DNA from 3 places in the Oerskovia paurometabola genome. Region 1 is predicted to be linked to each of the others. Evidence: riboswitches for the same ligand, from Rfam matches in the RefSeq annotation. Region 1 holds a riboswitch; each other region holds the start of a gene.

Region 1 (3,242 bases):
CTCCTGCCGCTCGGCCGGGTCCGTCGACGCGGCCGAGCGGTCGAGCAGGTCGTCGACCTCCTCGGGTGCCCGCTTGTTGATGTTGCGCGCGTTGGCCGAGAAGATCGTGCGCAGCACGTCGGGGTCCGAGCGCGTCAGGTTGTAGTAGTCGAAGTCGAAGTCCCCGGACTTCTTGAGCTCGGTGGACTCGGCGACCGTGACCTGCTTGAGCTGGAGGTCCACGCCGATCTTCGCGAGCTGCTGCTGGACGAGCTCGAGCGGCTCGGCCACCTGCCAGAACGTGACCGTGGTGGACAGCCGCTGACCGTCCTTGACCCGCACACCGTCGGCGCCCTCGACCCAGCCGGCGTCGTCGAGGAGCGCCTCCGCACCGTCCGGGTCGTACGCGAGGTCGTCCGAGACGTCGGCCCACAGCGGGGTCGAGTGCGACAGCACGCTCGTCGCAGGCTCGTCCTGCGGGGTCAGCAGGGTCGCGGCGATCTCCTCGCGGTCGATGCCCTTGCTGATCGCCTGCCGCACCGCCGGGTCGGCGGCGAGCGGTCGCGACTCGTTGGGGAAGAGGTTGAAGACGACGCCCGGGTTCGCCCGGTACGCGAGCCAGAAGCCGTTGCCGTCGAACTGCGGCAGGTCGACCGTGCTGATGGCCGCGGTCGCGTCGATCTGGCCCGAGAGCAGGCTGCCGGTACGCACGCTGGCCTCGGGCACGAACTTCACGGTCACGGTGTCGAGGTACGCCTCCCCGGTGTGGTCGTCGGCCCCGGAGGCCCAGTCGTAGCCGGCGACCTTCTCGAGCACGACCTCCTGGTCGAACGTGTAGGACCTCACCGCGAACGGCCCGGAGCCCACGAACTTCCCGGCGCACCGGTCCTCGACGCTGAGCGCGGCGGAAGCGGGCGAGAGCAGTCCGAGCGAGAACGTCGAGGACGCCTGGAGGAACTGCGCGCTGGGTGCCGAGAAGTCGACCCGCACGGTGCGGGGGTCCACGACCGTGGTTCCCTCGTACCCGACGAGGTAGGCAGAGCCGAGGGAGGCCGCCGCGCCGAGCTCGACGATCTTGTCGAAGTTCGTCTTGACCGCGGCCGCGTCGATCGGCGTGCCGTCGGCGAACGTCGGCCCCTCACGGAGCGCGAACGTGAAGCTCGTGGCGTCCGCGTCGACCTCCCAGCTCTCCGCGAGCCACGGCAGGATCTCTCCCGTGTCCGGGTCCTGCGCGGTGAGCGAGGCCACGGTCTGGCGGGCCGAGGCGATCGCGTCGTTGTTCCCGACCTGCTGGGGGTCGATGCAGTGCGAGTCGACCGTGACCGCGAAGGTGAGGTTGCCGCCCGGGACGGGCTCCGCCGTCGGGCCGGGGGACGCGCCGTCCGCGGTGCTGCCGCCACCGGAGCCGCACGCCCCGAGCAGGAGCGCCGTCGCGGCGAGGGAGGCCGCGACGAGCGCGCGGCGGGACGGGGCCGTGCGGCCGCCGGGCCCCGAGGGCCAGGTCGAGAGGGACATGCGAGCAGTGCTCCTTCGGTCGTGCGCGCCGTCGGTCCGGCACGGCCGGGGCGCTGAGGGGTCGCCGACGGACCGTGGGTGCGTCGGATCGACGCCGGGCTCACGGTGAGCGGCGGTGGGGGCCGTCAGGGGACGGCGAGGGTGGGACGGGATGTCGGCCGCACGTCAGGAGCGGCGAGGGTTCAGCCGCGTGTCAGCGACAACAGAGCACGAGGGTCCCCGCGTCGAGGCAGCGGACACCCCTGCCGTCGAGCCCCTGTTGCGTTCCGAGTGCGCGCATCGCCCGTTCCTCCGTGTGCTTACCGCGCCCGACGGGTCGCGGTCAGGTACCACCCGGAGCACCCCGTCACGTCGAAGGGTTGCTGGCCAGCGAGCCGGGTCTTGGCGCTGGCGCTCTTCACCTGCCGCACAGGAAAGCCGCCCGAGGCCACCGAGTCAAGGGGTGAGCAGACCGTCCCACCCCGTGAGACGACTCAGGACGCCTTGCGCTTGCGCCCCACGAGCACGAGGTCGTCGCGGTGCACGATCTCGCGGTCGTACCCCTCGCCGAGCTTGTCGCGCAGCTCGTGCGTCGAACGGCCGAGCAGGTCCGGGATGTCGCTCGAGTCGAACGCGACGAGGCCGCGCGCGATCACGCGCCCGTCGGGGGCGACGAGCTCGACGGGGTCGCCCGCGTCGAAGTCTCCCGTGACGCCGACCACGCCCGCGGGCAGCAGCGACGCGCGTCCGCCCAGGACCGCGGCGACCGCTCCCTCGTCGAGCTCGAGTCGTCCGCGCGTGCGGGCCGCGTGCGCGAGCCACAGGCGCCGGCGCGTGGTGCGCTTGCCCGTCACGGCGAACCAGGTCCCCACCTCGTGCCCCGCGAGCGCGCCCTCGGCGTGCGCGGCCTTGGTCAGGACGACCGGGATGCCCGAGCCCGTCGCGATGCGCACCGACTCGAGCTTGGTGAGCATGCCGCCGGTCCCGATCGAGCTGCCCCGGCCCGTGACCTCGATGCCTTCGAGGTCGAGGGCGGACCGGACCTCGCGGATGCGCTGCGTGCCCGGGCGCGAGGGCGGGCCGTCGTACAGGCCGTCGACGTCGGTCAGCAGGACCATCGCGTCGGCGCGCACCAGGTGCGAGACCAGGGCCGCGAGACGGTCGTTGTCCCCGAAGCGGATCTCGTCGGTCGCGACCGCGTCGTTCTCGTTGACGACCGGCACGATGCCCAGGTCCAGGAGCCGCTCGAGCGAGCGCTGCGCGTTGCGGTAGTGCCCGCGGCGGATGGTGTCCTCGGCCGTGAGGAGCACCTGGCCCACGCGGATGCCGTACTCGGCGAACGCCTGGGCGTAGCGGGCGACCAGGAGCCCCTGCCCCACCGAGGCCGCGGCCTGGGCCGTCGCGAGGTCGCGCGGTCGCGCGCTCAGGCCCAGCGGACCGATCCCCGCGGCGATCGCCCCCGACGTCACGAGCACGACCTGCCCGCCCGCCGCGTGGCGGGCCGCGATCACGTCGACGAGCGCGTGCAGGGCCGGGACGCTGAGGTGCCCGTCCGGTCCGGTGAGGGACGAGGAGCCGATCTTGACGACGACCCGGTGGGCCGTGGCGACCTGGGAGCGTGCGGAGAGCGCATTCACGGCCTCATCATCCCGCGCCGGGCGCTCGGACGGGGCGCCGTTTCACCGTGTGACACCTCACGGTGGGACGGCGTGGGCGGCATGCCGCCGGCCCGGGCCCGACGACGACGCTCCCCCTGGGCGCCCGCCCCG
Region 2 (3,242 bases), 2.2 Mb from region 1:
GGGGACGAGGTCGAGGACGGAGAGGCGCGGCGAGGTAGTCATCGCCTGGTGCAACCCCGGGATACGGCCGGGGTATTCCTGCGCGGCCGCTGGGTGCGGAGTACGTGTCGTCGTCGGGCAGGTTTCGCGACACGTACTCCGCACCCGGCCGGACGGTCAGCGGCGCAGCGCCTGCTCGACGTCCTCGATCAGGTCGAGCGGGTCCTCGAGGCCGATCGACAGGCGCACGGTCGTCTCCGCGATCCCGACGGCGGCACGCCCGTCCGGCCCCAGCTTGCGGTGCGTCGTGGTCGCGGGGTGCGTGATGAGCGACTTGGCGTCACCCAGGTTGTTGGAGATGTCCACGACCCGCAGCGCGTCGAGGAACTGGAACGTGCGCTTCTTGAGGAGCTCGGGGTCGGTGCCCGGGGCGTCGGCGCCCGGCACGTCGAGGTTGAACGTCACGACCGTCCCGCCCCCGCTCTGCTGGGCCTTGGCGAGCTCGACCTGCGGGTGCGAGGCGAGGAACGGGTAGCGCACGGCCGTGACGCCGGGCAGCTCCTCGAGCGCGGTCGCGACCTGGAGGGCCGAGGCGTTCTGCGCCTTGACGCGCACCGACAGCGTCTCGAGCCCCTTGACCAGGACCCAGGCGTTGAACGCGCTGAGAGAGGGGCCCGTGTTGCGGATGAAGGTCTGGACGGGTCCCTTGACGTACTCCTCGGAACCCAGGATCGCGCCGCCCAGCACGCGGCCCTGCCCGTCGATGTGCTTGGTCGCCGAGTACACGACGACGTCGGCGCCGAGCTCGAGCGGCTTCTGCAGGACGGGGGTGGCGAACACGTTGTCGAGCACGACGACGGCACCCGCGGCGTGCGCGAGCTCGCTCACGCGGCGCACGTCGATCACGTCCTGCATGGGGTTGGACGGGGTCTCGAAGAAGACGACGTCCGCGGGGGTCGACAGCGCCTCCTCCCACTGCGAGAGCACGTGACCGTCGACGTAGTCGGTGCGCACGCCCCACTTGGCGAAGATCTCGTCGAAGATCACGAGCGACGAGCCGAACAGCGCGCGGGCCGCGACGATGCGCGACCCGGCACCGACCAGCGCCGCGAGCGAGGTGAAGACCGCGGACATGCCCGACGCGGTCGCGTAGCAGGCCTCGGCGCCCTCGATGAGGCGCAGCCGCTCCTCGAACGTGTGCACCGTCGGGTTGCCGTAGCGCGAGTAGATGAAGCGGTCGACCTCGCCCGTGAACGCGGCCTCGGCCTCCGCGGCGCTCCCGTACACGTAGCCCTGCGTGAGGAAGAGCGCCTCGCTCGTCTCCTCGAAGTTGGTGCGGGCGTGGCCGCCGCGCACCGCGAGCGTGTCGGGACGGACCGAACGGGGGAGGGGGCCACGACCCGAGCCGCCCGGGACGCCGGCGGGGATGCGGAGCACGCCGTCCCCGGTCGCGGCGCTCACGACTGCGTCCAGGGCAGGCCCGCGGCGCGCCAGCCGTCGGAACCACGGTGACCGGCGCCGTCGAGCGCTCCCTCGAAACCCTCGAGGACGTTGTACGCGGGACCCAGCCCCGCGGCGGTCGCGGCCTTGGCCGCGCCGATCGAGCGGGCTCCCGAGCGGCACAGGAAGACGACCGGACGCTCAGGGCTCAGCCCGGCCGCGGTGAGCTCCGCGACGAACGCCGGGTTCGGGCGGCCCGCGACGTCGACCCACTGGGTCAGGACGGGCGCGCGGCCCGTCGAGGACAGGTCGGGGACCCCGACGAAGCGCCACTCGGCGTCGGTGCGGACGTCCACGAGGACGGCGCTCGGGTCGTTCTGGAGAAGGGTCCACGCCTGCTGGGGCGTGATGTCGCCGGCGTACCCGTCGGCGGGACGGGCGTCGGGGACCGGGGCAGCGGTCGCGCGGTCGGGGGCACTCATGGTGATCCTCCATCGGTCGTGGCGGTAGCACCCTCGCCCGTCACCGGGGGGTTGCTGCGGCGTCATCGTGCCAAGTCACTCAGCCGCTCTGGATGGTTGCGTCGGATCGTACGCCACCGTGACCACGGAAAAGAACAGGTGTCTCGCAGGGTGGTCGGGCTAGGTTCCTGCGCATGAGCCACCTCCCCGAACCCGACCGCGCGCCCGACCAGGCCGAGGAGCCCCTGGCCGGTGGGAACTCGACGACCGTGGTGCGGCGAGGCGACACCGTCCGCCGCACCGCAGGGCCCTGGACGCCCACGGTCCAGGCGCTCCTGCGGCACCTGCGCGCACAGGGCGTCGCCGAGGTGCCGGAGCCGCTCGGGACGGACGAGCAGGGGCGCGAGGTGCTGTCGTTCCTCCCCGGTGACGTCGGGAACTACCCGCTGCCACCGTGGGTCTGGGACGAGTCGGTGCTCCGGGACGCGGGCGCGCTGCTGCGGCGCGTGCACGACGCGAGCGTCGGGTTCCTCGACACAGGCGCCGCCGCCCTCGTCCCCGACGCTCTGCCGGCGGCCCCCACCTGGCAGACCGCACCGCACGAGCCTGCCGAGGTCGTGTGCCACAACGACGTCGCCCCGTACAACCTGGTCTTCCGTGACGGGGCCGTGGTCGGGCTCATCGACTTCGACACCGCGAGCCCCGGCCCCCGGATCTGGGACCTGGCCTACCTCGGCTACCGGCTCGCGCCCCTCGTGGCGGACGCGGGGGAGTCGGAGGGGAGCGACGTCGTCGGGCGGCTGGACCCGTTGGCGCGCCTCGACGCCCTGGTCCGCGCGTACGGGATGCCGTACTCGCGCCGGGAGGTCCTGACCGTCGTGGTCGCGCGGCTCGACGAGCTCGCGGCGTTCACGGACGAGCGTGCGGCCGCGACCGGACGCGACGACTTCCGGGAGCACGCGGCCATGTACCGCTCCGACGCGCAGCGGGTCGAGAGTCTCGCGACAGCGTCCGATTCGCCGGATCTGCCCACCTGACAGGTTGCCTCTGCTCATCATCCGAGACGCTGTGCCCACCGGTTGACACGCTCCGCGCGCCTCGACCATCCTGGACACCAGGTCATGAGTGCCAGCGCAAAACCCCGGTTTGCTGGCCGGCAACCCTCCTCCGCGGTGGGGTGCCCCGGGTGACGACCAGGTCCCTCTCTATCAGGAGGGGGGCAAGCGCGGAGGGGCCGGCACGGCGAACTCCGACGACCACCGGAGGACGTGCCATGAGCGCACATGCAGTCATCGAAGCCCCTACCTCGTGTGCCGTGCTGCCCGTCGTGGGCAGCGACACCCTGGTCCCCCTCGTCGACGG
Region 3 (3,242 bases), 2.6 Mb from region 1:
CCTCCCTCACGGTCAGCCGTCGCTCCCACGCCGCCGTGCCCGTCCGGACGTCGACGGACCGGACCACGACCCCCGTCTCGTCTCTGGCGGCCTGGAGCACCGTCCCGCCGGGACCGGCGACCGCCTCGCCCCGGCGTGGGTCCATCTCTACCTCGGCCACCACCGCACCGTCGACGCTCACGAGTCGGGCCGCGGTGGCCTCCTTCCCCTGGCCCAGGCACACGAAGGCCGACACCTCCGCCGTTCCCTCGACGCGCACCTGGTCGGCGGCGCAGACCTGCCGGGTCAGGTCGTCCAGCCGCCAGCGCTCGTCGCCCGACCCGAGGTCGTACCCGACGGTCCCGGAGCGCCCCGGGATCACCAGCAGGTCCCCCACGGTGAACGGCTCGCCCTCGTCGCGGTCGACGCTCCACTCGGCATGCGGCGCGTAGGTGAGGTCGAAGATCCTGTCCTCGGACGAGCGGAGCGTCTGGAGCGCGTCGTCCTGGGCCGCCCCGTCGCGCGTCACGACGACCGCGGCCGCCACCCCGAGCGTTCCGAGACCGACGGCGAGGCCGACCAGACGGGCGGCGCGACGCCGTCGTGCCGTACGGGTGAGGGGGCGTCGCGTCCGCTCCCGACGAGTCGGCTCCGGGACGCCCGAGCCCGGGTCGACACCCTCGGACGAGTCGTCGAGCACGAACGAGACCTGCTGCTGGCTGCGTCGGCGAGGCACGCCCGGAGCATAGCGGCGACGTCGGGGAGGATCGCCCGGCGGTCCGGGCGGGCGCCGACAGGCGTACGTTGGAAGGGCGACCGCAGGGACCGACGAAGGGATCTGCGACCGCGTGGACGGACGCCGGAGCGGGGCCGAGGAACCACTCCGGACCCCTCCGTCTCACGCTTCGAGCAGATATTGGCTCAGATCATGGATTCCCCCTACGATCGTCAACACCATCCAGAGCGGTCGAGAGTCCTGGCTCGTTGACACCGCAGCAACCCCCCAACGGAAGCCTCTCGCGGGTACGGGTGCTACAGCCAGGTTCGATGGAGCGATTCATGACCGAGGCATCTTTCCGCGCACCCCTGCACCGCACCGGGGTCCCCCGCGCCAGCCGTCCGGCCGCCCTGGCCACCACCAGCACGACCCTCCTGACGGCCGCCCGATGAGCATCGTCGACCTGGGGCACTTCGGGCACGAGGCACCGCGGCCCACGGTGTCGTTCGAGCTCATGCCCCCGCGCCGCCCCGACGCCGCGCCCAAGTTCTGGGAGACGGCCCGCCGCCTCGTCGCGACCTCGCCCGACTTCGTGTCGGTCACCTACGGCGCGGCCGGCACGGACCGCGAGACCTCGCGCCGCGTCATCAGCCAGCTCCTGCACGGCACGCCCGTGCTGCCCATCGCGCACCTGACCTGCGTGGGCGCCTCGCGCGAGGACGTCGAGGACGTCATCACGGACTTCCTCGACGCGGGCGTGCGCAGCTTCCTCGCCCTGCGCGGGGACCCTCCGCGCGACCAGCCCGACTGGCGCCCCGCCGAGGACGGCGTGCGGTCGAGCACCGAGCTCGTGGCCCTGCTGCGCGAGGTCGAGGCCGCACGCTGCGCCGCGAGCCCGAGCGTCGCGCTGCGCGGCGCGGCCCGCCCCCTGACCATCGCGGTCGCGACGTTCCCCGACGGCAACCTCGCCGCGGGCACGAGCCGCACCCAGGAGGTGCGCCGCCTCTGGCAGAAGCAGCAGGCCGGAGCGGACTTCGCGATCACGCAGCTCTTCTACGAGGCGTCCTCCTACATCGACTTCGTGGCCGAGGCGCGCGCCGCGGGCGTGACCATCCCGATCCTCGCGGGCCTCCTGCCCATGACGGACCCGGCCCGCCTCGCGCGTGTCGAGGAGCTCACGGGCGTCCCCGCGCCGCGCCGCGTCGTCGAGGCCCTCGAGGCGGAGCCGGACCCGGACGCGCGCCACGCGCTGGGCATCCGGCACTCGGTCGAGCTCGCGCGCCAGGTCCTCGCGGCCGGCGCGCCCGGCCTCCACATCTACACCTTCAACAAGCACCAAGCCGCTCTAGACCTGCTCGAGGGAGTCGACCTCGGCGGTGGGGCAGCGGGGGACGCCAGCGGCGTCTCGTCCCGCACCCCCGACCTGGCCAGCGGGCCGTGGGTCTCCGGCACTCCCCTTCCCTCCGCCGAGCCTGCCCTGGGCAGCTCCTCGGTCTGACCAGTTCAGAGGTATTCACCATGAGTGCACCCACGTTCCCCTCCGGTTCCGTCCTCGGCTACCCCCGCATCGGCCCGCGCCGCGAGCTCAAGAAGGCCGTCGAGTCCTTCTGGGCCGGCAGGACCACGGCCGACGAGCTCGAGGCCACGGCCTCGGCGCTGCGCGTCGCGGCCGCCCAGCGTCTCGTCGACCTGGGCCTCGACGCCTCGTCGGGCGCCGTGCCCGGCTCGTTCTCCTACTACGACCAGGTGCTCGACGTCGTCGCTCTCCTCGGGGCGGTCCCGTCGCGCTTCGCGTCGCTCACCGACGAGAAGGGCGCGCTGGACCTCGCGGGCTACTTCACGGTCGCGCGCGGCGCCGGCGAGGACGCCCCGCTCGAGATGACCAAGTGGTTCGACACGAACTACCACTACCTGGTCCCCGAGGTCAGCGAGTCCACGCCGTTCCGCTTCGCGGACGACCGCGTCGTGCGCCAGTTCGTCGAGGCCAAGGACGCGGGCGTCGTGACCCGGCCCGTCGTCGTCGGGCCCGTGACGTTCCTCGCGCTGTCCAAGGCCGCCGACGACAGCGCGCCCGGCTTCAGCCCGCTCTCGCGCCTCGCGGACGTCCTGCCCGTGTACGTCGAGCTGCTGCGCGCCCTGGCCGCGGCCGGTGCACCGTGGGTGCAGCTCGACGAGCCGGCGCTCGTGTCCGACTCGATCGACGTGCCGGCCGCCGAGGTCCACGCCGCGGTCACCGAGGCGTACCGCGTGCTCGCGACCGAGCTCGCGGTGGGCACCGAGCGCCCCGCGATCCTCGTGGGCGCGCCGTTCGGCGGGCTCCAGGGTGAGCACGACGGCCTCGCGCTCCTGGCCGCGACCGACGTCGAGGCGATCTCCCTCGACCTCGTCAAGGGAGCGGTCCCGGCGAGCCCCATCGCGGGCCTCGCGGACAAGACCCTCGTCGCGGGCGTGATCGACGGCCACAACATCTGGCGCGCCGACCTCGCGGCGAAGCTCGCGCTCGTCGACGACCTGTCCGGCCTGGGCGCCGGCGCCGTCACGGTCG

What was found. Region 1 has a riboswitch for S-adenosylmethionine ahead of JOD48_RS13215 (ABC transporter substrate-binding protein). Riboswitches for the same ligand answer to the same signal wherever they lie in the genome.
Region 2: it holds a riboswitch for S-adenosylmethionine, as region 1 does, so the genes downstream of both, JOD48_RS03005 (rhodanese-like domain-containing protein) here and JOD48_RS13215 (ABC transporter substrate-binding protein) in region 1, are expected to answer to the same signal.
Region 3: it holds a riboswitch for S-adenosylmethionine, as region 1 does, so the genes downstream of both, JOD48_RS01220 (methylenetetrahydrofolate reductase) here and JOD48_RS13215 (ABC transporter substrate-binding protein) in region 1, are expected to answer to the same signal.

What each region holds. Positions count from the first base shown of each region.
Region 1 covers NZ_JAFBBV010000001.1:2,911,814-2,915,055, forward strand. Annotated here, with positions in the region: gene JOD48_RS13215 (ABC transporter substrate-binding protein) at 1-1,494, opposite strand, end outside; SAM riboswitch class IV at 1,785-1,896, opposite strand; gene proB (glutamate 5-kinase) at 1,968-3,110, opposite strand.
Region 2 covers NZ_JAFBBV010000001.1:672,109-675,350, forward strand. Annotated here, with positions in the region: gene JOD48_RS02995 (LLM class flavin-dependent oxidoreductase) at 1-42, opposite strand, end outside; gene JOD48_RS03000 (O-succinylhomoserine sulfhydrylase) at 157-1,416, opposite strand; gene JOD48_RS03005 (rhodanese-like domain-containing protein) at 1,437-1,901, opposite strand; SAM riboswitch class I at 1,908-2,000, opposite strand; gene JOD48_RS03010 (phosphotransferase enzyme family protein) at 2,075-2,917, shown strand; SAM riboswitch class IV at 2,998-3,112, shown strand; gene JOD48_RS03015 (aminotransferase class V-fold PLP-dependent enzyme) at 3,154-3,242, shown strand, end outside.
Region 3 covers NZ_JAFBBV010000001.1:267,690-270,931, reverse strand. Annotated here, with positions in the region: gene JOD48_RS20020 (outer membrane protein assembly factor BamB family protein) at 1-715, opposite strand, end outside; SAM riboswitch class I at 931-1,033, shown strand; gene JOD48_RS01220 (methylenetetrahydrofolate reductase) at 1,146-2,195, shown strand; gene metE (5-methyltetrahydropteroyltriglutamate--homocysteine S-methyltransferase) at 2,216-3,242, shown strand, end outside.